3 regions of the Brevibacillus sp. GCM10020057 genome follow, and region 2 is predicted to be linked to each of the others. Evidence: riboswitches for the same ligand, from Rfam matches in the RefSeq annotation. Region 2 holds a riboswitch; each other region holds the start of a gene.
The links. A riboswitch is a leader RNA that binds a small molecule or an ion and turns the genes downstream of it on or off. The one in region 2 is predicted to bind thiamine pyrophosphate.
Positions count from the first base shown of each region.

Region 1: another riboswitch for thiamine pyrophosphate. It lies ahead of thiO (glycine oxidase ThiO); the one in region 2 lies ahead of thiC (phosphomethylpyrimidine synthase ThiC).
Region 3: another riboswitch for thiamine pyrophosphate. It lies ahead of thiS (sulfur carrier protein ThiS); the one in region 2 lies ahead of thiC (phosphomethylpyrimidine synthase ThiC).

Region 1 is NZ_JBHUJW010000011.1:68,485-76,932, reverse strand. It holds gene ACFSO0_RS03870 (YugN family protein) at 1-146, opposite strand, end outside; gene ACFSO0_RS03865 (LSm family protein) at 291-1,091, opposite strand; gene thiO (glycine oxidase ThiO) at 1,207-2,310, opposite strand; TPP riboswitch at 2,436-2,548, opposite strand; gene ACFSO0_RS03855 (excisionase family DNA-binding protein) at 2,651-2,875, opposite strand; partial or broken gene ACFSO0_RS03850 (glucose-6-phosphate isomerase) at 2,891-4,240, opposite strand; gene ACFSO0_RS03845 (aldo/keto reductase) at 4,393-5,346, opposite strand; gene ACFSO0_RS03840 (hypothetical protein) at 5,510-5,686, opposite strand; gene ACFSO0_RS03835 (hypothetical protein) at 5,737-5,886, opposite strand; gene ACFSO0_RS03830 (YqkE family protein) at 5,886-6,161, opposite strand; gene sspK (small acid-soluble spore protein K) at 6,260-6,391, shown strand; gene ACFSO0_RS03820 (DUF3905 domain-containing protein) at 6,545-6,898, shown strand; gene ACFSO0_RS03815 (iron-sulfur cluster biosynthesis family protein) at 6,997-7,296, shown strand; gene ACFSO0_RS03810 (site-2 protease family protein) at 7,382-8,448, shown strand, end outside.
Region 2 is NZ_JBHUJW010000043.1:276,621-287,034, reverse strand. It holds gene ACFSO0_RS15025 (hypothetical protein) at 246-389, shown strand; gene ku (non-homologous end joining protein Ku) at 528-1,490, shown strand; gene ACFSO0_RS15015 (cation diffusion facilitator family transporter) at 1,589-2,470, opposite strand; TPP riboswitch at 2,716-2,828, shown strand; gene thiC (phosphomethylpyrimidine synthase ThiC) at 2,981-4,762, shown strand; gene ACFSO0_RS15005 (hypothetical protein) at 4,796-4,966, shown strand; gene ACFSO0_RS15000 (glycosyl hydrolase family 18 protein) at 5,051-6,127, opposite strand; gene ACFSO0_RS14995 (polysaccharide deacetylase family protein) at 6,154-7,923, opposite strand; gene ACFSO0_RS14990 (glycosyltransferase family 2 protein) at 7,966-9,843, opposite strand; gene ACFSO0_RS14985 (nucleotide sugar dehydrogenase) at 9,868-10,414, opposite strand, start outside.
Region 3 is NZ_JBHUJW010000043.1:584,909-595,322, reverse strand. It holds gene ACFSO0_RS16590 (YheC/YheD family protein) at 174-896, opposite strand; gene panD (aspartate 1-decarboxylase) at 908-1,300, opposite strand; gene ACFSO0_RS16580 (Ldh family oxidoreductase) at 1,381-2,445, opposite strand; gene ACFSO0_RS16575 (hypothetical protein) at 2,734-3,276, shown strand; gene ACFSO0_RS16570 (ABC transporter substrate-binding protein) at 3,705-4,730, opposite strand; gene ACFSO0_RS16565 (ABC transporter permease) at 4,744-5,520, opposite strand; gene ACFSO0_RS16560 (ABC transporter ATP-binding protein) at 5,520-6,320, opposite strand; gene tenA (thiaminase II) at 6,314-6,985, opposite strand; gene ACFSO0_RS16550 (acetylornithine deacetylase) at 6,993-8,279, opposite strand; gene ACFSO0_RS16545 (thiazole synthase) at 8,281-9,051, opposite strand; gene thiS (sulfur carrier protein ThiS) at 9,058-9,261, opposite strand; TPP riboswitch at 9,437-9,547, opposite strand; gene kapB (sporulation phosphorelay system protein KapB) at 9,585-9,965, opposite strand; gene ACFSO0_RS16530 (alanyl-tRNA editing protein) at 9,994-10,414, opposite strand, start outside.

The DNA.
Region 1 (8,448 bases), on a different contig from region 2:
TACACCATGTTCCGGTCATCCAGCGCGCGGTCAAAATAGCCTTGCTCATAATCCCAATTCGCCAGGGTGAAGTACGGCTGGAGTGCTGCACGAAAATAGCCGAACGTCCCTCGGGTGCCCGGCAAGCTGCTTTTTATCGGCCTCATCGCCTATCCCTGCCTTTCCAGATTCTGATTGTAGTGTGCGACAAATCAGCCGGTTGTACTCACAGCTTGCACCCGATCGCGCAAAAAAACAGCAAGTCTTTCGCACCGTGCAAAGGCTCGCGGAAGACTTGCTGTCGATGGGGTTTAGAGCAAAGCGATGGTGAGCAGCGTAAACAGCGCCAGCGGGATGATTTTGCGTCCTCTCCGGCACGGGCGGCGTCTCCTTCTGGGCGGGATGATGACGGCTGCTTGCGGTCCCACAGGCGGCGGTGGTGGCGGTGGCGGCGGAAAGAAAGGAATGCACGGCATCGGCTGCGGGAACGGCGAAAATGGCGGAAACGGCGAGAAGTACGGATTTTGCCCGCCAAACGGGCTCACCTGCGTCGGGTAGTTGTGATCGGTGTACGGACTGACCTGGCTGAACGGCGCATTCTCATTTTGCTGGGGATAGCCCGGCGCGCTGCTGCTCCCAAAGGGACCGAACTGTCCATACGGGTTACTGCTGCTCCCGAACGGCCCTGCCCCAAATGGCCCGTACGGATTCATCTGCCCGTAGGGATAGCTGCTGCTGCCAAACGGTCCGAAGCCCTGGTAGGGAGTCCCTCCGGAAAACGGGCTAATATCGCCATATGGACTAGGGCCGCCGTACGGATTCCACCCGGGATAGCCTCCTCCCCAGTCTCCCCCGTATGGCTGGCGGCTGGCGACCTCCTCTACCTCCAGATCATCTATCTCTGCGTCCGGATCTTCGACTTCGACATACACGTTCTGGTCGTCGTAGTCGACTATCACACCTTCAAATATTTGCCCGTCGATCGCTTCAATGCGTACTTTTTTCTCGAGATGATCCTTGATGACGTTGTGCACATTATGGCGAATATCCTTGATCAGGCTGACGGTCTGCCCGTCGATCTGATAAAGGTTTTTCTCCTCCTCAGACTGCATGGAAACTCCTCCCCTTCTGGTGTTTCTTTACTACCATATACAAAAGCCTATGGGGAGGTGTTCCGCTTTGCATGTGTGACTAGCCCATTTTCTCAATCATCCGCCGCAGACAGGGTCAAGACAGGAAGCGGCTGGGCAGGAACGGTGCGATCTGGCCGCTCTCGCCGCTTTCCAGATAATCGGCCATTCGCTTGGCAGTGACCGGCGACAGCAAGATTCCGTTGCGGAAATGTCCCCCGGCAAGCGAGAGTCCTTCCCAGCCCGGAACAGGACCGAGCAGCGGCCTTCCGTCGGCGGTTGCGGGGCGCAGTCCTCCCCACGCTTCCAGAAACGCTGCCGCATGCAAGGCCGGTACGTACGGCATCACTCCCTGAAAAATGCTGGCAAGACCGGCCAGGGTGACTTCGCGCTGGAAGCCGCTCTCGTCCTCTGTCGCGCCGATGACGATCTTGCCGTCCTTTTTCGGCGTAATGTAACCGGACTTGCCGAAAATGACCGTCCGCAGCGGGATGCCCTCAGAGGAGACGGCTGCAATCTGCCCGCGCACCGGCCGCACCGGAATGGCGACATCGAGCATTTTCATCATGATGCCCGCCCACGCACCGGAGGCGATTACCGTGTGCCCTGCGCGGATCGGCCCGGACGACGTCTCGACGCCGACGACGCGCCCGCCTTCTGCCGCGATGCCGCTGACGACGCAGCCCGAAAGCAGCGTCACTCCCTGCAAGCGGCAAGCCGTGACGAGGGAGCGCAGCAACAGCCTGTTGTTGATATGCCCTTCCCCTGGCGAGTAGATGCCTGCCACCGCGCGTTCGGTCAAAAGCGGCTCCACTTCCCGCAGCTCTTTACCGTTCACCCAGTGGACATCGTGACCCGCTTCTTTTTGCCACAGGTACTTTGCCCGCAGTTCCTCGCTTTCCTGCTCATCGAGGGCGACGGTGACGAGCCCCTCCAGACTTAGCTGTACATCTCCCGCCGTGACCTCCTCCAGCTCCTGCGCCCATTGCGGATACAGGCGCAGCGATTCCATCCCAAGGTCCACCATCGGGCCCGGCGATGCGAATTCTTTCAGCGGAGCCAGCATCCCGGCCGCAGCCGAAGATGCCTGACCGCCCCACTCTCCCTGCTCGACCAGCGTGACGGCCATCCCCCGCCGCGACAGCTCATACGCCAAACTAAGCCCAATGATACCTCCGCCCACAACCAGACAATCACTCATCGTTCTCTCTCCTTCTCTCCCTCACCGGATGCGAAAACTTACTTGAAGCGCAGAAATGAAAAAGCCCGCCGCTTCCTCGCAGGAAACGGTGGGCTCATACGCATATGACCAAAGACAAAAGCGCTGCTGGCTCGCAACCACTTCCCTGCGCCGGCATGATCCGGATCAGGTGCAATGGGTCGATGGTCGTCGCTGCCATCCTCTCAGCCCCGCATGAAGGACTCCCCAAGTTGCTTTCTTGTTATGTCATTTTCATTGACAAGTATAGTCCTCGTTCGGAGCGTCTGGCAAGCAAAAAAACCTTGGTACGGGCCTCGCCCGAAGGATGAATGAACGGGAATCAGTCCTCGTCTTTCACGTCGTAGCTTTCCGGTACGGTCTCATGGCGGGCTGTTTCCTCATACTCCCGCAGCCTGCGCAACTCCTCCAGATGGTGCTGGAACTGATGCTTGTTGATGATGTACTCGTTGCCGTCGTGCAACGCCCGGATTCGTCCTTCCTTGATCTTTTCCAAAATGAACGTCACCGGCAGTTCGAGATACTCTGCCGTCTCTTCGACGGTCAAATACGTCTTGTTCTCTTTCAATCTGGCCTCCAGTTCCGCTTTCTGCCGTTCGTAGCCTGGCTTGCCCAGCAAGGCAAACATGTTCTCCTTGTACGCTTCTACTCCCGGCTGGTCGAACGGATTGACGCCGAGTAAATAGCCGCTGATCCCGCACGCCTTTTCAAAGAAGTAGATCAGGGCGCCCAGATGGTAGGCTGTCGCCTTGGGAATTTCCACCAGAAGGTTCGGGACGCCGCCATCCACATGGGCCAATACCGTTCCTTCAAAAGCCTTTTTATTGACAAAACCCATCTGCTTGCCCGTCAGAAAATTCAATCCGTCCACATCGGCCGGGTCTTCCTGCACGGTTACGTCCACAGACGGCGTTCTCACCGAGATGACAGTCTCAAACAATTGCCGCATGCCATCCTGTATGTACTGGCCAAGCGAGTGCAAGTCGGTCGAAAACTCGGCGGACGCCGGAAAAATACCTTTTCCGTCCTTGCCTTCCGATTCGCCGAAAAGCTGCTTCCACCATTCCGAGAAGTAGCGGAATTGCGGCTCGTAGCTGACCAGAAGCTCGACCGTCTTGCCTTTTCGGTACAAGACGTTGCGAATCGCCGCATACTGGTAGCACTCGTTTTCCGCCAGATCCTGCTGCATGTAGCGCCGCCGGGCATCTGCCGCACCCTGCATGAGCGCGTCCAGATCCGCCCCGCTGACTGCGATCGGCAAAAGTCCCACGGGAGTCAGCACCGAGTATCGACCCCCCACGTCGTCCGGGATGACGAAAGTCTCATATCCTTCTTCATCCGCGAGCCTTTTCAGCGCCCCCCGCGCCCGGTCTGTCGTGACGTAGATGCGTTTCCTCGCGCCTTCTCGCCCGTACTTGCGAACCAGCCAGTCGCGGAACAGTCGAAAAGCAATTGCCGGCTCTGTAGTTGTCCCGGATTTGGAAATGACGTTGATCGACACTTCCTTGTCCTCCAGCACGTCCATCAAGTGCGAAACGTAGACCGGGCTGATGTTGTTGCCTACAAAATAAATTTCCGGGGTGCGCCGTTTGGATTTGGGCAGCAGATTGTAGAAGCTGTGCCCCAAAATGTCCAGTACGGCTTTTGCCCCCAGATATGAACCTCCGATTCCAATCACCAAAAGCACATCTGAATCAGACTGAATACGTGCTGCCGCTGTCCGAATCCGCTGGTACTCGGCACGATCGTACAGTTCGGGCAAGTCTACCCACCCGAGAAACTCTCTGCCTGGTCCTGTTTTCCTGTGCAGCATCTCATGCGCTTGTCCAATCGCCGGAGCGAGCAGCTCCCATTCATGTGGTTTGACAAAAGCAAGAGCATTGGAGTAATCAAAACGGATCGCTTGGTTCATGGCTCCCCTCCCAGGAACGTCATTTTTTCCTTATCTTATCACGGCTAAACGGCGGAAAGTACAATCCGTCAAAACATGACAAATTGCGACTTAAATAAAATTTTTTCGATACAGAAGCCATTTTTTCGACACGCTTCGCAAGGCAGCTTTCTTCACGATCTCGCCGCGACAGCGCGTATCTCTGCCAGCGTCTCCTGGTCCAGCTCCACGTCGGCAGCAGGCAGGATGCTTTCGACATGATCGGGCCTCCGCGCGCCGACGATCGCGCTGGTCAACGCCGGATGCGCCAGCACATAGGCAATCGCGAGCTGGGCGACGGTGATGTCCAGACGAGCGGCGATGCTCTTCAATTTCTCAACCCGGTCGATGTTTCGTTTCAGCGCCTCGCCCGTATACGCCTTGTGGCGGGAGCGCCAGTCCGTTTCCGCAAACGTGGAGCCGTACGTATACTTGCCCGACAACAGTCCGGAAGCGAGCGGGCTGTACGCTACGACCCCGATGCCACGCTCCAGGCAGAAAGGCAAAAGCTCCCGCTCCGCCTGCGGCACCAGGATGGAGTACGGCGGCTGCAGCGAGTCCACATGGCGGACGGCAAGCGACTGTTCGAGCAGCGGAATGTTGTAATTGCACAGTCCGATATAGCGCACCTTTCCGTCCTGGACGAGCCGCTCCATCGCCCGCATCGTTTCTTCCGCAGGAGCCTGCGCGTCCGTATCGGGATAGTGCATCTGGTACAAATCAATCGTATCGGTTCCCAGCCGGCGCAGGGAGGCTTCTGCTTCCCGCATGATGGAAGCGTACGTGCCGTTTTTGACAAGGCGGCGCTCCTCGTCCCACAAGTACCCGCACTTGGTCGCCAGCACGACCCTCTGGCGGTCCTTCCCCAGCGCCTTGCCGATCAGCTCCTCGGCATGTCCCAGACCGTAGACGGGAGCGGTATCAAAAAAGGTGATCCCGGCATCAAGCGCAGCGCGTACACTTTCCATCGACACCCGGTCGTCCTGCTCTCCCCAGGACATCTCCCAGTTGGCTCCGCCGATCGCCCACGAGCCAAAGCCGATCACCGAGATCATGGGGCCGTCTTTCCCGAGCTGGCGATATTTCATGGTGTCTCCTCCTTTTGCATCTACAGATGTTTTACCACTCCCTGGCCCCTTCCGTAAATGGCATCCCAGCGCTGGACTCGTGAAAAGAAGTGCCGGGGACGCTGCCGGGCAGGCATGAAAAGTAAAAAACAGGCACCCGCCAGCTACAGCTGCAGGTGCCTGCTTACGTCGGAAACGTATCCGTCATCAGCTTCAACAGAAAAAACAGCACAATACCAGCGCTCGCAACCGTCCACCAAACAGGCTTGCTGTCTGCCTTGCCTGTCTTGTAAATGCCGATCAGCTTCCAGGTGCCCACGGCCACACAGAGGAGACTGATCAGGAGCAGGATTGTCCCCATGATCTCCCTCCTTTCCCTCTCCTAGCTATATGGGAGGGAAGGAAAAAAAATCACTCCTTCGGCACATCCTTTTTGCCCAGCCTGTTTACGACCGCGCGTCCGCGCTGCTTGACCGACTCGTCCCTGACACTCAGCTCGCGCCTTTTCATCATGCCGTTTTTGGACGTATCCGGCCTCTCGTTCTGCCGTCCATCACGCATCAGCTGTACTTTCCTTTGCCTTTTTTGTCGTATTCCTCGAGCAGTTCGGCAAAGCTTTTGTTCTTTTCCCGCTCTTCCTGCTCGCGCCGTTTCTTCTCCGCCGCTTCCTGCGCCTGCCGCTCGCTTTCCGCTTTCATATCTTTTTCCAGCTGCTTCAATTTGCCAAGCGCGCTTTCATTCAGCATTTCCTTCAGGCTAATCCCGCTTTTGACCTCAGTGGCCCCCGCACTCTCCGAAGACGTGCGCTGCGGCTTGCGTTGCTGCTTTTTCGCCATCTGTGTTCCATTCCTTTCCTGTTCCTTATAATGCCCTCATTCAATGGCCGGCGGTTGGTCATACTAACTCCATCCGACATCAAAGAGGAGGGAATGACATGGTACGTAACAAGGCAAAAGACTTTGGAAAAACCGCCGAAATCCGCGGGCCCAAAGCCCAGTCCGAAGCTGTCCGATCTGACGGCTCCATTAATAGTGAACCACAAGAGCGGTTAAAAGAAAACCGTTAGACCCGCAAAACAGACCAAGCCGCCGATCCTATGGGACCCGGCGGTTTTTCCTGATGGTGCTCCCCGGCAAATGGGCAGCCGCACTGGTATAAGGGGGATGCGCTTGCAGCATCTTAAAACGAGGGAAGCCTGCCCACAAAGGAGGTCCTATGGATGGACAATGACAAACAGGAAAAGAAGGAAACCGACGACATCTCGATCGACGGCACGCTGCCGCATCAAATCAGCGCGCCGGATTTCAAGCATTCTTCCCGCTCGATCCAGAAGCCGTTCGTCAACGGATTTGGCGTCGTGATCGGAGACAGCCAGTACAATTCGCCACAGTCGCCGCTCAACAACTGGAGCACGCAGACCGATCCCGCCATCATGGCCGGAGACCAGTGGGTGCATCCGACGAACGACATCGGCTGGAACACGTACGAAAACCGGGAACTGCTGGAGGACGAACAGCCAGACGGCGCCCGCTTTATGCATCCGACCCATGACGTGAGCAAAGGCAAGGATTGACGCCGCCTTCGCAGCAGCCCATTCGGCACCGCTTCACTGCCGGATGGGCTTTTCGTTTGTGGTACAATGGGCGTTAATAAGAAGAGAGGAGCATACCCATGAGTATCACGTTACAGATCGAACCCGCATTCGCTCTCGCCTATCGCCGCTACGCCGAATTTCAGCCGGGCGATGTCCTGCGCCTGTACGTTCGGACGAGCGGCCCCGGCACCGGCGGCATGTTCTACGCCATCGAAAAGGACGCGCTTGCGGAAGGCGATGCCGTCTTTGACGTGGAAGGGCTGCGCTTCGTCATACGCCCGACCGATTTTTGGTACTTCGACGGCGGCCATTTGACCTACAATCCCGCTTTTGGCGAATACGGCTTTTCCTTTTCCAATCCCCGCCTGGAAGACTAGCCCGGAGGCTTCCCCTGTCAGGAAACTTTTTCCGGGGATCGCCGTATAAATCAATGACCGCCATGACGTATGGGAGGAACCTGGAATGAATAAAAGCCGTTCGGTCCTCTTGGCCATCGGTGCCTTTTTGCTGACCAACCTGAAATGGCTTCTGGGTATTCTGAAGTTTTCCAAATTCGGTGCGACCTTGCTTTCCATGGTCATCAGCTTGTGGGCGTACGCTGTCTTTTACGGCTGGAAATTCGCCCTTGCACTCGTCTATCTGATCTTCGTCCATGAGATGGGGCATTTGATCGCCGCCAAACGCAAAGGAATCGCCACATCTCCTGCCGTCTTTATCCCGTTCGCCGGCGCCTTCATCTCCATGAAGGACACGCCCAGAGACGCCAGTACGGAAGCGTACCTCGCCTACGGCGGCCCACTCGCCGGGACGATCGCCTTCCTGCCCGCGCTGCCGCTCTATTGGTGGACGCATGATCCATTCTGGGCGCTGGTCATTTACCTTGGGGCCTTGACCAACCTGTTCAACCTGCTGCCCGTCTCGCCGCTGGACGGCGGGCGCATCGTCTCGGTCCTGTCGACCAAAATCTGGTTCTTCGGCCTGGCAGGACTCGGCTTCATGCTGTTTGCACGGCCCAGCCCGATCCTGGTGCTTATCTTCATCTTCGGGCTGATTACGTGGTGGAAACGGATGCGCGAAGACTATCTGCATCAGGTGCTCCAGTATGAACGGACGCATCTGAACGACTTTCTGGACGAGATCGGACAATGGCCGCAGCTCGAGTCGTCCTGGAACAAGCGCATGCAGCTCGGCGAGGAAATCAGCCGCCTCGAGAAAGCCGTGCCGCCCCAGGGCTTGCTCGTCCCTTTCCTGCAGGACAACAAGCGCTTCAAGCGCGACCGCCTGCGTCTCGACAAAGTGTACCTGTACCGGAAGTGGGATTTGTTCAGGGAGTGGGAGCGCGAGCCCGTCCTGTTCCCGAGCGGAGATCCCTTCCAGCCCGCGCCGTCGGAAGTCTTGGCCGAAGCGAAGCAAAAAGCGTTGCAGCGGCTGGCGGAGGTCGATGAACAGATGCATCGGCTGACCACGTACTATACGGCTCCTGCTTCGACCAAGTGGAAGGTGCTTGTGGCCTACCTTGGCCTTGCCGC
Region 2 (10,414 bases):
CCATAAGCTCTTCCTCCGGTTTCTCCTCTCCCATAATTGAAAGGCGTTCACTTTGGCGCACGGCGTGTCTGATAGGAGCATTCCGTGCCATCTCTCCCCACGCGGGAGGAGTTGAACGGCTGCCTCGTCGCCCTTGGGCGATGGGGTATTTTTTTTGTCTTCGGGCAAAATAGGACACAGGGCTGCCGTGCAACTTGGCAGCCAGCCTGCAAGTGAACCTTCGCCCGAAAAGGAGTGTGCTGATCTTGGCCGAAAAGCAGCCGTCCAAACAGAAGCTGGAAGCATCGAAAGCCCAATCCATCGCAGACCGCACCGGTGAGGGCGCAGATCGAGCAAGGCAAATGCAGTCTGCCGCCGACCAGTCGGACATCGTCAAGCACGGACAGTAATCGCACCGAGCCAGCCTGCAACTGCGGCTGGCTGCACGCATTCCCATTCACAAGCTGGCGGATGCCTGCAATTCCCTTCCCTCTCCCGCGTCTTGCAGGCGAATACTACTTTCAGGAGACGCAGACGGGAGGTTTGAGATGCAAACGGTTTGGAAAGGCTCGATCAGCTTCGGACTGGTCAATATCCCTGTACGCATGTTCACGGCGACACAGGAGCGCGACATTCGGTTTCGTCAGCTGCACAAAGACTGTCATACCCCGATCAAATACGCCAAGATGTGTCCCCATTGCAACCGCGAAATCGATGCCAGCGAGATCGTCCGCGGGTACGAATACGAGAAAGGCCGCTTCGTCATCATCGACGACAGCGATCTGGAGGAGATCACGCCAGATACCCGGCGCGCCATCGAAATCCTCGAATTCGTCGACTTGAAAGATATTGACCCGATTTATTTTGACAAAAGCTATTTCCTCTCTCCGCACGAGACTGGCGACAAAGCGTACGCCCTGCTGCGCTCGGCCATGGAGCAAACAGGCAAAATCGCAGTGGCCAAGGTCACGATGCGCAACCGCCAGAGCCTGGCTGTCGTGCGCCTGTACGAGCATTGTATCATGCTGGAAACGATTTACTATCCGGATGAAGTCCGTCCGGTAAGCCAGGTGCCTGCCCTTCCCGAAGCGAATATCGCGCTCGCGGAAAATGAGCTAAAAATGGCGACCGAGCTGATCAACAACATGACAGTGCCTTTTGATCCGGGCAAATACACGGACGAGTACCGGTCCGAGCTGCAGGCATTGATCGAGAAAAAGCTGGAAGGACAGGAGATCGCCACATCGCCAGCAGCACCCAGGGCGAACGTGATCGACCTGATGCAGGCCTTGAAGGAAAGCCTCGCCGCAACGGCAGGCAGCAGCACGGGGCCAGTCAAGCTGGAAGCCGAGCCGACGCCAAAGCCAGAGCCAGCCAGGAAAAAGCCGGCCCGCAAACGATCAGTTGCGCCCGACAGCGCGAAAGAAACGGTCCCTGCAAGGCAGGAGGCAGGCGGCTCTGGCCACGGGACCACGACCAAGGCGCTGCGCCGCAAAAAAACGACAGGCTAAGCCAGGAAAGGCTGCCACTCGGGCGAGATGCATTGGAAATGCCTGCTTTCCCATACTGCGACAGAAAAAACCTGTCCATGCCCCGGACAGGTTTTTTGTTATCGCTGTATCGCTTTCTTGATCGGCTCAATGTGAATATGCACCGTATTGATTTTGTGTACCCTTTTCATCCGCTCTTCGATTTTCTCGGTGATGGTGTGGCTCTCGACGACGTTCAGCTCCGGATCGACGTGGATGACGACATCCACGAGCACGCTGCTGCCGTGGTAGCGGGCCTTGATGTCGCTGATTTCTTCCACCCCGGCGATCCCGGAGATGGTGCCGCGCAGCTGCTGCAGCAGGTCCTGGTCAAAGCCGTCCGTCAGCCGATGCGTCGACTCCCGGAATATATCCCAGGCGGTCTTCAGGATCATCAGCCCGACGACGAATGCCGCCAGCGGGTCCAGCCAATGCAATTGAAACTGTGCGCCCGCCACCCCGGCGAATGTCCCGATGCTGACCAACGCGTCCGAGCGATTGTCTGCCGCTGCCGCCATCAGCGCCTGGCTGTTCGTCTTCTTTGCCAGCGACCTGTTGTAGAGGTAGACGCCGTACATGAGAGCAGACGTAAAGAGCGCCGTCCACCCCGCCAGCATGTCCACAGCCGCATGAACCGGATGAAAGAGAGACGGAACCGCATCCGTCACCACCTGTATCCCCACGAACAGCATGATAAAAGACGCGATAAGCGCAGAGATCGTCTCTGCCCGAAAATGACCGTACGGGTGGTCCTTGTCCGGCGGCTTTCGGGAAATGCGCAACCCGATCAAGACGGCGACAGAGGCGATGACATCCGTCGAGTTGTTCAAACCGTCTGCCATCAACGCTTCGGAGCCAGCCAGGACGGCGATTCCTATTTTCAACGCCGAGCAGAATACATAGGCAATAATACTGACCCATGCTCCACGTTCCCCTTGCTTCATATTCGCGTACACATCCACAAGCCATCACCTCAAAAATCCCAGTTGTCGAACATTCGCAGATAGAAAAAAGAACGCTTCCTGTTGTCTGCCATATCCGACCCTCATCGTAACAGACGATGTTCGAGTGGGTCTACAGAAACAGTTTTAGCCCGGTTCACGACTATAGGAAGGGGGAAAATGTGTTGCACGCCTACAATCTTTCTGTCAAACTTTTGCTTGAAAAAGGAAATGGAAATCGGTATGCTGTTGCTGTCAAGCAAAATGAAAATGAGCACGGGAGCTTGGGAAAACCAGGCTGAGAGGACGGCTGTTCTGCTGTCGACCGTTGAACCTGAACTGGGTAATGCCAGCGGAGGAATTGTCATATACGGCAGGATCAATACTGCGTATTCTTTAGGGTACCCGTATTCGTCCTTCTCTCGCGTCTGGCGTCGCATGCTCCCATGCGGCGCTTTTTCGTAGCGCGAGGATTCTTTCGCCTCCCCGCAAGGTTCACGCACTGTGCAACCATGACAAGGAGGTTTTCTTATGTCCAAAACCAGCAACTCCCCACTCACTCTTTCACCCGTCGAGCCGTTCCCCGGCAGCCGCAAAGTTTATTTGCCGGGGAGCACGCCTGACATCCAGGTGCCGATGAGAGAAATTGCTCTGCATCCGTCGAAAGGTACGCACGGCGAAGTTCCGAATCCGCCGCTGCGCGTCTACGACACCAGCGGCCCGTACACAGATCCACATTTTGTCCCCGACCTGCAAAAAGGGCTCCCGTCGCTGCGCGCGCCATGGATTGCAGCGCGGCAGGATACGGAAGCGTACGAGGGACGTCCCGTGCAGCCATTGGACGACGGGCTCAAAGGCGGGGCTGCCGCCCGACAGTACCCTGTATTTCCCAAGGCGGGACAACGACCGCTGCGCGCCAGGGAAGGCCGGGCCGTAACTCAGCTGCACTACGCGAGACGTGGGATCGTAACCCCGGAAATGGAATTCGTCGCGCTGCGGGAAGGGGTCTCCCCCGAATTCGTGCGGGAAGAAGTCGCACAGGGCCGCGCCATTATTCCGGCCAACATCAACCATCCGGAAAGTGAGCCGATGATTATCGGCCGCTCCTTCCACGTCAAGGTCAATGCCAACATCGGGACATCTGCCGTCTCCTCCTCCATCGGAGAGGAAGTGGAAAAAATGATCCGGGCTGCCCGCTGGGGTGCCGATACGATCATGGATTTGTCCACGGGGCCGCACATTCATACGACGCGCGAATGGATCTTGCGCAACAGCCCCGTCCCCATCGGGACTGTCCCGATCTATCAGGCGCTGGAAAAGGTGAACGGAAAGGCAGAGGATCTGACCTGGGAAATCTACCGGGACACCCTGATCGAGCAAGCGGAGCAAGGGGTGGATTACTTCACCATCCATGCCGGCGTGCTGCTGCGATACATCCCGCTCACGGCAAGGCGCGTGACTGGCATCGTCTCCCGGGGCGGTTCCATCATGGCCGCCTGGTGCCTCGCCCATCACGAGGAAAACTTTTTGTACACGCACTTTGAAGAAATTTGCGAAATCTTGCAGCAGTATGACATCGCCGTCTCGTTGGGAGATGGCTTGCGGCCGGGGTCGATCGCTGACGCGAATGACGAAGCGCAGTTTGCCGAGCTGACGACGCTGGGCGAGCTGACAAAAATCGCCTGGAGCTACGATGTTCAGGTCATGATCGAAGGACCAGGTCACGTTCCGATGCACCAGATCAGAGAGAACATGGATAAGCAGCTGACCATCTGCCACGAAGCGCCTTTCTATACGCTGGGGCCGCTGACGACAGACATCGCGCCCGGCTACGACCACATCACGTCAGCCATCGGAGCCGCCATGATCGGCTGGTTCGGCACCGCCATGCTTTGCTATGTGACGCCCAAGGAGCATCTCGGCCTGCCGAACAAGGAGGATGTCCGGAATGGACTGATCGCCTATAAAATCGCAGCCCACGCCGCTGACCTGGCAAAAGGCCACCCGCGCGCAAGAGAGCGCGACGATGCCTTGTCCAAGGCACGTTTTGAATTTCGCTGGACCGACCAGTTCAACCTCTCCCTCGATCCGGAGCGCGCCCGCGAGTACCACGATGAGACACTGCCGTCAGAAGGAGCGAAGTCGGCGCATTTTTGCTCCATGTGCGGACCGAAGTTTTGCAGCATGAAAATCACCCAGGATATCCGGGCATACGCGCAAGAGAAGCAACTGACCGACGCGGAAGCACTCAAGGAAGGCATGAAGGAAAAAGCCGAACAGTTTCGTTCGGAGGGAAACCGCCTGTATTTGTAACATCCCACTTTTCGGCAAAGGGAGGAGTGCCGCATGGAGGAAGCAATCCGGCTGCGCGAGGAAATTTTGCGCCTGCAAAAGGCCATTTTGGAGCATCAGCGCCAGCTGCTCCTGCTGCAGCAAAACTGCGCGCATTCGTTCCGCGAGGGCCTGCTCGCCCGCACCTGTGAGAAATGCTTGCTTACGGAAAGTTTGTACTACTAGCCGGTGACAAGAGCGGATAACGCGAAAAAGGGACGTCTTACAAGTCGACTTTTGCCTTGAAGACGCCCCTTTTTTGCTCATTTTTTATTCGTTCATGAACCGCACGCTGCCTTTGCCCAGATCGCCAAGCCGCCAGAGGGCAATCTTGCGGTAGCCTTCTTCCCGGACGAGATTTGCCCATGTCTGGAGCGTCGTATCATCTGCGTACCAAACTGTGTGCTTGCGGTTGTCTGCATCGAGGTACTGAAAGTGCAGGCTCCCGCTCGCGTTGTCCCTTCTGGGCATCTCCAGGCTCGAGTTCGCCAGCTCTGACGCCTGTTTCTCCGTCAGGGCGGCGACCTCCCCCCCGCCCGCTTCCGGCCAGTCAAACCCGCCTGCTGACAGGGCAATGACTTTTTCTCCCGGCACCTTTTTCATCCGCTTCGCCAACTCTGTGATAAAAGCCCGATCCGCCTTCGGTCCAGGACCGGCTTGCGGGCCGTGCAAGTTGTACGCCATCATCACGTAGACCGGCCCTTCCGGCAGCGAGATATTCTCAATCGGCGTGCGCGGCTCGAGAACTACCCTGAGCGTCTTGTCCTGTTCGTGCAGACGCTGGTACAGCTCCCTGTAAAAGGCGAGCACGCGGGGCCAGTCCTGGTCGGCAATCTGCTCGTAGTCGATCTCGACACCATGAAAATCATAGGTGGTCACGGCCGCCATGATTTGATCGATGTGCTTTTTGCGGCTCTCCGGCGTCGCCAGCAGCCGCGAGACGACAGCCGGGTCTTTTTGCTGGGTCGAACCGTCGCGGCGCAGCTGGTCGTTGACAATCGTCAGATCGACATGCACCAGACTGCTTTTGCGGGAGATCTCCTGCACGATGGGCAGCCCTTGCTGAAACCGTTCCGTAAACAACAGGTTGTCCGACTCGTCGAAATAGGCCGCGAACATCTGGACGCTCGTCAGACCGCTTGTCATTCCCTGCAGATCGTCGGCTCCTGCCCGCCATTGCCAATCGACTACCCAGGCGGTTTTCTCCAGAGGCTGTTCGGCTGCCGCCACGGTTTTTATCGTATCCGGCGCATGGTCTGTGCCACATCCTGCCGCCAACAAGCACAGCACCGCCATGGACACGGCCAGCGGCATCCATTTCCTTCGCGTACCGTTCTTTTCTGTCACCTGTCTCGTACCCCTTTTCCCTCTGCTCAAAATGTATCCATCACCCAGTCAATGATCGCGGATGGCACTTGCTTGATCTCGTTCCACACTTTTTCAAGGCCGGTGTACGTATTATGAAACAGCACGCCGCCCTCGCCCGCAGCATCTTTTGCCAGCGCTGTGACACTCACGTCTGTAAATACGCCATCGTAAATGTTGTCCTTCTTGTTTTTTTCGCTGCTGGATGCTTCCAGTGCGACGCCGCCGCTTGCGATGGCGCTGTCGACAGTTTGCCCGTTTACGATGACTTTCTCATCCACAGAAACCGTCAGCTTGTCACCCTGCAGCATCATGTCCAGCTTCCGGGTATTCTGGATGCTTTCAGGATAGCCTGCGTCCTCGATCGGGCCGCCTGCCACCGCCTCTGCTTTGGAGTAGACAGTCGCTCGGTCGTAAATCAACTCATCCGGATTCCACTTCACTTCATTCAACGGGGCGGAATACAGCTGCTCCACGCGCGGGTTTCCCGGCTTTTTCTGTTCGACGGCCAGCACATTGTCGCGCAAGACTACCCGGACAAAAGAGCCCTGTTTCCGGTCATACCGCAAGTAGATCGCCTGCTCCCCGACGACATTGCCCTCCAGCTTGGTCGACACCTGCAAATCCCGGCTGTCGGAAGAATTGTTCAAATACAGCAACCCGTTGTCTCCGGGCGGCGAAGTGAGCACGATCTGGTTGCCTGCAAATTCTCCTGCGCCGCCGAGCAGTTGCCACTGCGCTGCCTGCTGCTCGGCTCCCTGAACGAACTTCATCTTCTGTTGTGTATCCTCCTGAAGCTTCATCAGCAGATGGTTCGTGTGCCAGTATGGTTCCGGCTGCACCCTCGTCAAGTCGTAGAGGTTGTCCTTGCGCGTATTGTAGGCAAAGCCTTCGCGGTTGAAATGCATGGCAAACAGCTGGTGAATATTCGCATCGTTGACATCGGCGACCAGTCGGTTCATCCCCTTGTACAACGTATTGGCGTGCATGATCATGTACAGGCGCGGGACGAAGCCGAGACTGCTGGTGTAAATCTCCTTCATCTGGTTGTAGTCCGCTGTAATGCGCGCTTCCATCTGCGCCCGATCCTCGACAGGGATCATGTTGCTGTCCCGGATGAAGTCCATCAGGTAGTGGTTGTAGGTCGCGATGTTCCCCTTGGAAGGCAGCTGATCTTCATCTCGTACCCCCCAAAAATTGCCGGCGCGATCAAACACGTTGATATAGGTCAGCCGATAGCCATTTGTGCCGAGTTCCCAGTAGCCGGTCTCCTGCATGTTCAGCAAATCTTTGGGCTGCAACAGCTTGTTGTCGTAGCTGCTCATCTTGTTGGCATAGGTCAGAGCCGTCGCCTTGTAATTGTACTTTTCCAGCAGCGGCTGGACGAACAGGTGCGTGTCGGCGTGGCCGTCCTCGAAAGCCAATAGCAGCGCCTTGTCCGGGAGCGGCTTGCCCTTTAGGTAAAAATCCAAAATATCTTGCTGGGAAATCGTCTCGTACCCCTGCTGCCTCAAGGCACGAAGCTGCTCGTCCAGACGGTCCTTGGCGATGAGCCTCGACGTCCCCTCTCTTCCGACGCCGAAATAGGAAATGGCAATAAACCCTTTGTCGTTGCGCCACTCCGCCGAGTTCGCTGCCGCGTAATGTTTCGTATCAAAAACAGCGTGGTACAGCAACCCTCCGACCATCAGCAAAATGGCGAACTGCAAAATCGTCCGTCTGACTTTCCTGCGGTTTTTCCTTTTCACATCCAGGGCGAGGTTTCGTTTTCCCCTCATATTCGCTGCCCCCCACATTCCATGAATCTCGCTGCGCGAAGGCTAAAATGGCAGCCTGAAGCCTCTCTTGCCCTTTTGCTTGCGGGCTTCTTTGCGTTGTCGTGCCTCGATATCTTGCGGTGTCTCCCGCGTCCCCCAGGTCGATTTCCAGAAAGTGAACCAGGCAATCGGCATCTGCCACAACAGGACAAACTCATAAAAGACGCAAAAGACCACCCCGAAGACCCACAGCTTGCTCTTGCGATACAGCAGATGAGCCAAACTCATGAGCAGAGCCATCAAAAACAATCCCAGCAAAAACGTAGCGGGAAAAACGTGATGAACGACCGGCACGTACATCAGATTGTACAACACGATTACCGGAGCGGCGATGGGGACGATCACTCCGATGTAAAAGAACAGCGCCATGAACGGCTCCTTTTTCCAGATGAACGCGCTCGCCCGCAGCGATTCGCGCAGCCACGAACGCTTCCAGCGCATCTGCTGCTTCAGGAAAACGCCCATGTCGGAAGGCACGATAGTGGAGCAGATTGCCGAATCCTGATACGACGTGCGGTGCGTTTTCAAAATAAAGTTGGTCATGCTCCGGTCGTCGCCGAACGTCGCGGGCTGTCCAAGGAACGTTTGCGTCAGCCATGCCTCGGCATGCTGGACAATCAGCTCCTTGCGATAACAGGAGAGCGGCCCGGACAAGCATGTCACGCTGTCAAACCACGCTTCGGCGGCTTTCATGATGCGAAAGGCAATGTAGTAGCGCACCGTCTGCAGTTTTGTAATCGAATTCGTAAACTTGTTCTCGACATCGGTTCGCCCGGCGACGCCGCCCATTTTCGGGTCCTGGAAGGGCTGTACCAGATGGCGGATGGCGTTTGGCTCCAGAAAGCTGTCCGAGTCCACGAATACGACCAGATCGTGTCTGGCCATCTCCACGCCTTTGACGAGCGCCACCCGTTTCCCGCCGTTCTGTTCGAGGACGTGCATTCGCACGCGTTCCCTCGTCTTGTATCGCTCGGCCTCTTTGTGGATCAAGGAGATGATTTTTTCGATCTGTTCGACGGATTTGTCCGTGGAGCGGTCGTCCACCACAATGACTTCCAGCTTGTCGATCGGATAGTTCTGATTTACACAGCTGACAATCGTTCGGTGAATCCACTTCTCTTCATTGAAGCACGGGATGATGATCGACACCCCCGGTGTGAAATCCGGATTGATCGGCACATCCCGATAGAGAGCTCCGAACAGATAGCGCGTCAGCAGGAACGCTGCCGAGGTCAGGCTGTACAGGTATAGCAGGGCATTGTATTTGAAGTACACGATGCTCTCGGCCCGCATCAGCATAATGAGAAGAGACGCCACCAGAAGCAGCGTGCTCGATGTATAGACGGCATAGCCCCACCGTTTCTTTTGAAAATACACGGTCAACGGTCTCGCAAATTCAAAGGCGACCATCAGCTTCTCCTGTTCGCCTTCTACTTTGGTGAACGAACGGACTACGGTCGCGTCGATGTTGACGGACAGTTCAAACCCTTCCGGCATCGTACCCGGCGGGATTTCACAGTGAATGCGGAGCATTTTTCCGATCGCGACATGCTCCGCGACCGCAGGGCCGAATTCCACCAGGATTCCCGTCGAAGAAATGTCGACTGCGCGCCCCTTCCATCCGCCCTTGTTCTTCTGCCGCCGGGGATAGATCACGACCTCAAAGTCTGCCGTATATCGCAGGCTTAGCATGCGCAGCTTGTCCAAGTATTCCGGATCGGCCAGATTGCCGCGCCTTACCTGATCTTCCCTGACGCCTCTGCGATCCGCCTTGGTCCGGATATTTTCGGGATCGGGCACGTTGGACAGCAGCCTGCGGTCACTACGGGAGACAGTGAGGACTTCTTCCCCCGGGACACTTTTCTTCTTTTTCTTCAGAATCACGGTCGCCCACTCCCATCGAACTTACAAGCTCCAGTAATGATAGCCGCTGCGCTCGAAACTGTCACGAGAGTAGACTCCTTTTATGTCGAACATGACTTTTTTCGGGCGGTTCCCGAAAATGGCCGCATAGTCATCGACGGTCATGCGCGCAAACAGCGTGTGGGGAACAGCGACGACAACGACGTCCAAGTCTCGCAGAGCGTCAATGGCGGACAGTTCGATACCGTATTCCTCATACGCCTGCTGCGGATTGACCAGCGGGTCTACGACAAGCGGGGAGATCCCGTACTCTTGCAGCTCGTTGATGATGTCCGTCACTTTCGTGTTGCGGATGTCGGCACAGTTCTCCTTGTAGGCAAGCCCCAGTATGCCCATTTTCACATGCTCCACATCGAGCTTGAGGCGAACGACGGTCTTGATGATCTGTTCCGCCACGAACTTGCCCATGCCGTCGTTGATATGGCGTCCGGCGAGGATGATTTTCGAGCGGTAGCCGCTGTCCTCCGCCTTGTACGTCAAATAGTACGGATCGATCCCGATGCAATGCCCGCCAACCAGTCCAGGGGAG
Region 3 (10,414 bases), 310 kb from region 2:
CATGCGGCTTTCCAGTCTTTCGCCCGTATTCGCAATTGCAAAATGATTGGCAGTTTTCTCTTTCTGCGATTCGATTCAGCTATCCTCCCCGTGAGAGCGGTGAACAGCTCGTCCCCGTTTCCCCTGCAAAAAACCACCTGCCTCCTGCTGGATGGGGCAGGTGACTCAAAGAGTTACCGCTGCTTTCTCATCGCGATGATTTTGCGGTAATAGGACTGGTCCTTCAGCTTTTGAAAGAGGGAGAGATTCGGACGGAAATTCGCCTCGATAATCCACGGCTTGCCTTCGATGTCGATCCCAAGGTCCAGTCCGACCTCCCGCAACGTCGGGTAGGCTGTTCCCAGTACCTTTGCAGCTGCCAGTGCCACCTGGCGGATTTCCTCAAACAGATGATCTGGAGCCGAGACGTTGGACAGACGAATCGCTTTCTCCAAAGGGAGCACCTTCCCCCTGCTGCGCGCAACGTTCGTCACGACGAAGCCGGGCCCAGCCAATTTGGCGACCCAGCCGGTTAAGACCCATGGAGACTCGCTGCCCCTGCGCTGCACCATGACACGAACGTCAAAAGGCCGACCGTCGATTCTCCCCAACTGAATAAGCGGCTGCAACAAATAGGGCTTGGGACGGAACAGAGACTTCACGTACGAAACGGTGTAATCCCTTCCCTCTACGATGCGCCGGGTATTGCCGGCATGCACCAGATAACGGTTGTCCCCTTTGTCGCTCACCTGGATGATGCCTGCCCCTCCTCCCCCGCCTGAAGGCTTCAGTATGACTTTTTCGTAGTCCTCTACGTATTCCCACAACCTTTCCGGGGTGAACAACCGTGTGGCAGGCAAATAATCCCGCAGAAATTCATCCTTGACCAGGTGCTGATGTTTGCTCCACTTCCCCACATTTGGCGCTTTTATGTCAATGCCTCCCCGTTCGTGATGAGATGATGCTCTTCGATTTTGACAATCTGGTTCTGTTCGTCTACAAATACGACGCGCGGCACCAGGTCCGCGATTTCGTTCTCCTCGTACATCCCCATGCTGAGGATGATGACCAGATCACCGGGCTGGAACAGATGGGCTGGCGGTCCGTTCAGGCAAATCTTCCCCGAACCTTCCGGCGCCGGGAGGGCGTACGTCTTCCACCGCGTTGCATTGCGCAGACTGGTGACTTGCACGATTTCATACGGCCTGATGTCCGCAGCCGCGAGGAGCAGGGCGTCGATCGTGATGCTTCCGACGTAGTCGAGCTCGGCCTGGGTCACTGTCGCGCGATGGATCTTTCCTTTGCACATAAGTCGCTGCATGAACTATCCTTCCTTTCCAAACCGATGACAACAGTCTATGTGAGAACGTCTGTCCGCGAAACCACTCCCTCACGTTCTATTCACGCGTTGATCCGCGTTCGCCCCCAGTCTACCCCGTACGCCGCGCACAGTTGCTCCAGCTCCTGGGCAATGGCAGGCGAGAGGGACACCCCGTTTGCCTTTTGCTCGCGCATTTTCCGCCCCTCGATCTCTCCCGGAATCAAAATTTCTGCCACGCCGGCTTGTCGCGGAACGGACTTGATCTCGCGGATGTAAGCATCCATCCTGTCCTGAAAGACCGCCAACGGCCAAAAACGCCGGACGTCGACAGCGAGGAAGACGTGCCCGATATTTTGCGGCTGCGTCCAGTTGTCGTACAGGCTTTTCACATCTGGCCCGCTCGCCGCTCCTGTCAATAGTCCACAGAGGATATCGATAAACATGGCGAGGCCGTAGCCTTTCGCCCCGCCGATGGGCAAAAGCGATCCCAGCAAGGCCCGTTGCGGGTCAGTCGTGGCAAGTCCCTCCTGATCGATCGCCCATCCTTCCGGGATTGGCTCCCCCTTTTTCGCTGCGAGCGCGATCTTGCCACGGGCAACCACACTTGTCGCCATATCCAAGAGGAAAGGAGGCTCGCTTCCTGCAGGAATGCCGATTGCGATCGGATTCGTCCCGAAAAAAGGGCGTATCCCCCCTGTCGGCGCCATTGCTTCCGGAGCATTCGACAGGACGAGCAAAATCAGCCCCTGCTCGATCGCTCGCTCTGCGTAATACGAACACGACCCGAAATGATTGGAATGACGCACACCGACGAAGCTGATTCCTGCCTGGCGGGCTAAAGACATGGCCAAATCCATCGCAGCCACGCCCACGACGGCTCCCAGATGATTGCTGCCGTCGATCAGCGCCATCGCCCCCTCCTGCTTCACGACTTCCGGCTCCTTGTCCAGACAGATGACCCCGGCTTCGATCCTCCTGAGATAAATGGGCAGGCGCGACAGCCCGTGAGATTCGACGCCGCGCAAATCAGCGTGAACCAGCGATTGGGCAACGGTCTGTGCATGATTGTGGGGTACTCTCGCGCGCATGAACAGCTCTGCCGCCGCCTCCTCCAGCCGTTTCCAATCATAACGTATCCGATTCACCGTCATGTCTCCCCTCCCCGTCTTGATGCCGCACTACTTTCTCGAAATCATCTGTTATACATATGTACACAAAAAAAGCGCCGACACCGGCATTGGCCCAGCGACACCGGTATCGTCGCGGTCTGATCGCGCAAATCAGTCTTGACCTTCCTGCTCGCGGCGAAGCCATTCACGATGATCGGGAAGTCCGGATATTTTGCCGCCCATCTTTCTAAAAACAAAATCCGGGATACTCGCTCCCTCTGCGACCATACTATAGTCAATGACAGAAAAAAGGAGGATCTGGGTTTGCTCCGCCGTCTATTACTCTCTTTTCTCCTTCTAGGGACACTGACCTGTCCGGCATCCGCAGCGCCCGACATCGGCAGCGTCCGCATCGATTCCACACCTGTCCGAACCTGGCAGGAGCTTGTAAAAAAAAGTGAGCTGATCGTCGTCTCCTGGGTCGACACCGCCAGTCAATCGGCTGCCACCGGGCGCACGGTCAGCGGAGGAAAACTGTTCAATTACGTCCAAACGGTCCAGGTCAAGCAAGCGGTAAAAGGCTCGGCGCCGCGCCTGATCAAACTGGTCAGCACAGGCGTAGAGCCGCTGCCTGATGCGCGAAGCCCTTTGAACCTGACTTACCCAGGGCCGCTCGCCGAGGGCAGTTACGTCCTGTTTCTCCATCGGGTCGCAGGGGACGGGCTGTACAGTACAACGGGAATTTGGCAAGGCGTGTACCCTCTCCAGCAAGGCAAGACCATCGCCCTGGAAGGCACCGGCTTCCCGGAGTTGAATCAGCTAACCGTCGAGGAGATTACGCGCAGGATCAAGAGCGTCTCCCCGTAGCCCCGCGGCCTGCTCGCACAAAAAAGAAACCGCACCTCCGGCTGTTGGATATGCCCAACCATCGGGGTGCAGTTCACTCCGGGCCTTCTTTTTTTGTGCAGCTATGTCCAATCAATGTCGCATGACGTAAATAAACACAACCATGGACAACGCGCATGCCAAAATGGTGCCGATAAAGCCCCATATGACAAGCTTGTTGCCGCTTTCCCGTTTGTCGCTCATGCCTTCTTCTCCTTACACCAGCTTTTGCTCTTTCATTATAAAGGAAAAGGGACTCGGTCGAAAGAGTGATACACGTGTGCGGGACATGGCCGGAGAACTGCCTGCTCGTTCGACCGCAGGTGCAGCCGTACATACTGATTAAAAATGAAAAAGCAACGGTCGTCCGGGACAAGCTCACGCGCTTCGGACTGCCGTTGCTTTCTTTGTTATTTCGCCAGGTCGCGCATAACCTCGTCCACCTTGACATCCTGGGTGATCAACTGTTCTTTTTTCATCCAGTCAATCAACGTCTGCCACGATTCTGCCGCCTGGCTGCCGAATGGCTTGTCTCCTGCGTCCATCAGCGGGAGCAAAATATCCAGGCTCTTCGTTTCGACGTCTTTGTCCAGCGGGAATTCATTCGCCTGCTTGCTCAAGAGAAGATCGAGCGCTTTCGCCTTGTTAGCCTTGACGTACTCCTGACCTTTGGCTGCAGCCCGCAGGAAGGCTTCGATCGCCTGCTGCTTTTTGCCCAGCGTGTCGTCACTCGTCGTCAAGACCAGCTCATAGAAGTCCGGCACGCCGAAGTCGGTCGGAGAGAAAGCGTTGACCGGCACGCCGTTTTTCTCGAGAATCAGCTGCTCATGGTTTTTGTAACCGCCCACGACGGCATCGACCTTTTTCCCGGTCAAGGCCGGTACGATGTCAAAGCCGATGTCGGTAAACGAAATGCCGGAGTCATCGCCTCCTGCTTCCTTGACCACATTGCGCACGATCGACTCATCCAGCGGCACGGATGGATACCCGACATTTTTCCCTGCCAGCTTCTGCGGCGTATCAATGCCGCTGTCCTTGCGGGTCATGATGACGTTGAGCGGGTGGCGTACCAAAGCCGCTACGGATACGACCGGAATACCTTCTGAACGGGCCTGCACCACTTGGGTCTGGTAACTGATCGCCAGGTCTACCTTGCCGGCGGCTGCCATTTTCAACGGATCATTGCTGTCCGACGGCATCTGCAAGTTCACTTTCAGGTTTTCCTCTTTGAAGTAGCCTTGCTCTTCAGCCGCGTACAGGAAGGAGTGCACTGCGTTCGGATACCAGTCCAAGGCGACGGTAAGCTCTGTCGGTTCTTTCGCATGATTGGCATCCGGTGCCGCCTGCTGGCCTCCTGATTGGTTTCCGCATGCGGCCAGTCCCGCGCTCAGAAGCAGGGCCACAACGGTTTTGCTCCATTTTTGTATCGATTTCATGGGTACGTCCCCCCTATTGTTCCTTCGATGTTTGTTTGTTCGCTCGTTTGTGTGGGGCGAAATGCCTCTCGACGCGACCGACCAGCCAAAACATGAGCATCCCCAGCACGGAAAGCAGCAGCACAGAGGCGAAGAGTGCCGGCGCCTGAAAATTGCCGGAAGCGCGGCGGCCAAAATAGCCGAGTCCTTCGCTCGAACCGAGCCACTCCCCGATGGTCGCTCCCGCCACACTGTAGGTTGCAGCGACTTTCAAGCCGCTGAAAAAATGCGGCAAGCTGGACGGCAGCTGCAGTTTGGCAAAGATTTGCCAGCGGTTGGCGCCCATCGTCCTCAGCAGCTGCAGCATTTCTTTATCCGTCGAACGCAGACCGTCGTACGTATTGACGACGATCGGGAAAAAGGTAAAAAGAATGGTGATGGCAATTTTTCCGGTCAGGTCGTAGCCGAACCACAAAATAAAGACCGGTGACAGCGCGATAATCGGGATCGTCTGGGAAATGACGATGTACGGGTAGAACAGCCGCTCCACGATGCGGCTCATGTTCATCGCAAACGCCAGCAGAATGCCGAACAGGATGGAGACGCCAAGCCCGAGCAGCACTTCCTTCAGCGTCACCCACAAGTGCAGTCCCAGCAAAGTCGCGCGCAGCTCCCACAAGGCCGCGACGACCGTACTGGGCGGCGGCAAAATAAACGGAGGCACATGCAAAAGGCGGCAGACCGCTTCCCAGACGATCAGAAAGAGCGCGATGGATACTACGAACCAGACGCCGCGATTCCACTGACCCATTACGCATCCCCCCCTGCCGTCCTGGCGGCTGCTTCCTGGCGCGGCAAAGTCACGACATTTTGCCGCAGCAGCCCCCACACCTGCTCCCGCAAAGCCTGAAACTGCGCCCGATTGCGAGACGCTGTCGTTCGCGGCCGCTCCATGTCTACCTTCAGCTCCACCGGCTGTTCGATGGGCCGCCCGGTAAGGACGATGACGCGATCAGCCAGCAGGATGGCTTCGTCGATGTCGTGGGTAATCATCAGCATCGTGCTCCCGGTCTCCTGCCACATTGCCATCAGCCACTCCTGCATTTCCATCCGGGTGATTCCGTCCAGGGCGCTGAACGGCTCATCCAGCAGCATGATGTCCGTGCCGGAGAGCAACGCCCGCAAAAACGAGACGCGCTGCCGCATTCCGCCAGACAGCTGGCCTGGATATGCCTCAGCCCATTCGGCAAGGCCGTAGCGAGGAAGCTGTGAGCGCACGGTTTCCCGGGCTTCTTTTTTGGGAACACCCTTGATCTCGAGTGGCAGCGCCGCGTTTTCCACGACGGTACGCCACGGCAGCAAGGCATCCCGCTGCGGCATGTAGCCTACCATTCCCAGCCGGTTTTCTACAGGCGACCCGTCGACGAGAATGGCTCCGGCCTGCGGCTGCAAAAGGCCCGCGATCAGCTGAAACAACGTGCTTTTGCCGATCCCGCTCGGTCCGATCAGGCTGATGAACTCGCCCTGCTTGACGCGCAGGTCAAAATGCTGCAAAATCGGTTGGTCTCCGTAGGAAAAGCGGACACCGGAAAAAGCCAGTTTGTCTAGCACGGCCAAAGTTCCTTTCTATACGCCATATCCCAGAACAAATACTCCATGCGGGATGTGGTCACGAAATGCTCTTCCAGACGGGAGAGTTCTTCCTCATTTTTCCCTTCCGCCAGCCTGTTCATCACGCCGATCAGCCATGTGGCCAGCTCGCCGAATTCTTCCGAGCTGTACGTGCGCACCCATTCGCCGTAAAGCTCATGGTCCAGCGCCCCTTCTACCTGTGCTAGTTTCTTGCCGATCTCCCAGTAGCTCCACATGCATGGCAGCAGTGCGCTGACCAGCTCGGCGAGCGAGCCTTGATGCGCGACCTTCAGCATGTAGCTGGTGTAGGCGAGCAGCACAAAGGACGGCTCGGTCGCCTCCAGCTCTGCGCGGGAAATCCCGAATCGCTCCGCGTACTGCCGGTGCAGTTCCATCTCCCCGTTCAGCGTCGCTTCCTGCAAGCCGGCAAACCTGGCGCTCGTCTCCAGGTCGTACGCCTTCGTGCTGGCGATTGCAAACATTTTGGCGTAATCGATCAAATACACATAGTCCTGCTTCATATAAAACTGGAAGGATTCTACTGGCAAGCTGCCATCCCCGAGTCCGGTTACAAACGGGTGTTGATGCGTACGTTCCCAGATGGGAGCCACGCTCTTCCACAGACGGTCGGTAAACGCTGCCATGCCGTCTTCACTCCTCTCCTGCTTTTTCCGTTTGGCACCAGTCCGCGATAAATCGTGCCATGACCTGGGCGAATTGAACCAACTGCTCCGGATCGATTGACTCGTCAACAGCATGGGCATGCTTCAGCTCACCGGGACCGAACAGCACGGCGGGAATCCCCGCATGGGCGAACCAGCCGACATCCGTCACGGTTGGCGAAATGTCGATGACAGGTGACTGCCGCAGCTGCTGTTCGTAGGCGCGTTGCAAAGTCACGAGGCCGGGGTGAGCGGTGTCCAGCTCCAGCGACGGGAAGATTTCTCCGCGCTCCTCGATCATGGAGCGCCCTCCCCAGCGGAATGTCGGCGGATTGTCGCGCAGCCAGATGTCTGCCTCCGCCGTTCTCCCCACGTGGTCTTCGATCTCGCGGATGATGTCTTCGTACGATTCGTTCGGGTAAAAGTGGACCGTGATCCACAGGGCGCATTTGTCCGCGAGAAAAGCCGCGTGCCGTCCGCCTTCGATGACGGCCGGATTGATCGTGCTGGTGCCTGGCGGAAAGCCCGGATACACCTTCATCACCGCCCAGTGACGCTCCAGCTCCTGCAGCGAAGCGATCACTTTCATCATCTTTTCAATCGCCGATGCGCCGTGGACGCGGCCGCCAGCGTGGATCGTCTTCGCCCGCATGCCGTCGTGCAGCGTCGTCTTGCTCTCGATGGTAATCCATCCGGTAATGACGCCGCCCTGCCCCTGCATGTGCAGGTTGCTCGTATCGACGACGACGGCGTAATCGGCGCGATGCCCTCGCTCGATGGCAGTCAGCGTCCCGGCCTCTCCCGCTTCCTCGCCAATTACGGACTGGAACAAAAGATCGCCGCTCAGCTCGACACCGTGCTCGCGAAGCTTTCGGATGGCAAACAGGCTAGCGGCAAGTCCGCCCTTCATATCGGCAACTCCGCGGCCGTACCAGCGTCCGTCGCTGCCTTTCGTCAACGCGAACGGCGGATACGTCCAGCCCCCGGCGTCCCCGACTTCGGCTACGTCGATATGGCCGTTGATGATCAGGCTGTTGGCTCTGCCGGACGCCGTACCTGGCAATCGGCCGACAACGTTGTCATCTCCGGGAAAGACGGGCCAGCGATCTACCGCAAAGCCCATCTGCTCGAGTTCCTGTGCGATCAAGTCCTGTGCTTGCCCACTGTTTCGTGCAGGGGGGCTGACTGTCGGACACGCGACCAGCTTGGCCAGCAACGCAAACAATTCATCCTGACCCTTGGCGATCGACTCCATTGCTGCTGCAAGGCGCTCCACGTTACTCGATCATTCCTTCTGTCGGGCTGCTCGCAGAAGCGTACCGTTTTTTCGGGATGCGCCCGGCGAGGAATCCTTTGCGGCCTGCTTCTACCCCCAGTCGCATCGCTTCGGCCATGAGCACCGGGTTGTCGGCGAGCGCGACCGCCGTATTTAACAGAACGCCGTCTGCGCCCAGCTCCATCGCCTTCGCGCAGTCCGCTGGTGAACCGATGCCCGCATCGACAATGACCGGCAATTTCGCGTCCTCGATGATGAAGCGCAAATTGTTCTCGTTGATGATCCCTTGTCCGGAACCGATCGGCGATGCACCCGGCATAACCGCATGCACGCCGACTTCCTGCAGGCGGCGTGCAAGGATCGGATCGTCGTTGGTGTAGGTCAGTACGATGAAGCCTTCTTCTACCAGTATGCGGGAAGCTTCCAGCGTGCCGATCGGATCAGGCAGCAGCGTCTTCGGATCGCCGATGACCTCTACCTTGATCATGTCGCAGAGCCCGGATGCTTTCGCGAGACGGGCAATGCGCACCGCTTCTTCCGCCGTGTACGCCCCTGCGGTGTTCGGCAGCAAGGTGTACTTTTTCAAATCGAGCTGTTCCAAAAAGTTGGGCTCGTGCGGATTTTCCAAATTCAGCCGGCGAATGGCAAACGTCAAAATCTCGGCTTGCGAAGCATCCACCGCCTTTCCTTGCGTCTCTAAATCAGCAAATTTTCCCGTGCCCAAGAGCAAGCGGGAGCGAAACTCGTAAGGTCCTATTTTCCATGTATCCATGTTGATTCATCCTCCTCCGACAAAATGAACGATTTCGATCCGGTCCCCATCTGCAATCGGTGCATCTTCATAACGGCTGCGGTCGATGATGTCGCCGTTTTGCTCCACGACGACGATCTTCTCCTGCAGCTGATAGGACGCGAGCAGGGCGCGAACCGTACGGATTTCTTCGGCCAGCTCGACTTTTTTTCCGTTCAGCACAACGACCATCGTATTCCTCCCATCTATGCAGATAACTTGGCAGCTTCGAGCCATTGGCGAGTCTGCACAAAAAAACGACTTCTCCTGCCGCTGGACTCTTGCCAGCAATAAATAGAAGAAGCCGTCATTCCACACATCCTGCAGATAGTAAAAAAACCATCCGCCGTGGATGGTTTGGTTCATAACGATACGTTATACCTCTTCCTCCGCTGGCATGACCCAGTTCAGGTTCAACGGTCAGTAACACACTCGTTACAATCTCAGCCGACGATGCTCGGCTCCCGCTTGGTAGTCGTCTATTCGGTTGTTGTTCCGTGATTTACAGTACCACTCTACTTCGGATTTGTAAAGGTTTCCTTGTACAATGCCTCCAGCTCGACCAGGCAGCGCTGTGCCCATTTGGACATTTTGCGCATTTTTTCCATCTCTCGCTCCATAGCTGACCGGACGGATTCCTTGTAGTCCGGTATGGAACCGTTATAGCGCATCAAGGCGTTGCCCGCGGCGTAAAACTTCTCCTGGTAAGACAAGGCAGGGCGCTGGTGAAACAGCGGCACGTCCACTTCAAAGGAGGTGTGCAAATCCCCCTGGGTAGGAAACCTGGTGACCGCCAGCACTTTGACGAGCACCTTGGCGTCGCCCCCCTCCACGACTTCTGCGATGTACTCGCCCGTTTTTTGCGATACACGCACGATATCTCCCGGATTCCACATGCGTTTCGTTCCTCCTCGTTGACTTTCGTTACTTGCTTCCTTGCGCCAGCGCGGCTTCCAGCTGCTCTCTTGCGTGTGCCAGCACTTCTTCCGCAGGGCGAACAGGCTGGCCGCCGCCCTGTGCCATCGCCGGATTCCCGCCGCCTTTTCCTTCGATCAGGGGAAGCGTCTCCTTCATCAACTGATTGACGGCGACGCTCACTTCAGGTCCGCGGGCAAACACGAGCTGCAGCTTTTCGCCGGTCGCGGCCAGCAGGCAGATAACGTCAGGCGCCTGCGCGACAGCTTGCTGGGAAAACTGCTGAAGCTGTTGAATCGAACGGTCTGCAAACGTCAGCTGCAGCAGACGGCAAGCTCCGAGTCGCTCCGCTTGTGCGAGCTGCTGGCGGACTTCGCCTTCGAGCAGCAGCCTCTCTTTTTCCTGCAAACTCTGCTTGAGCGCATCGCGT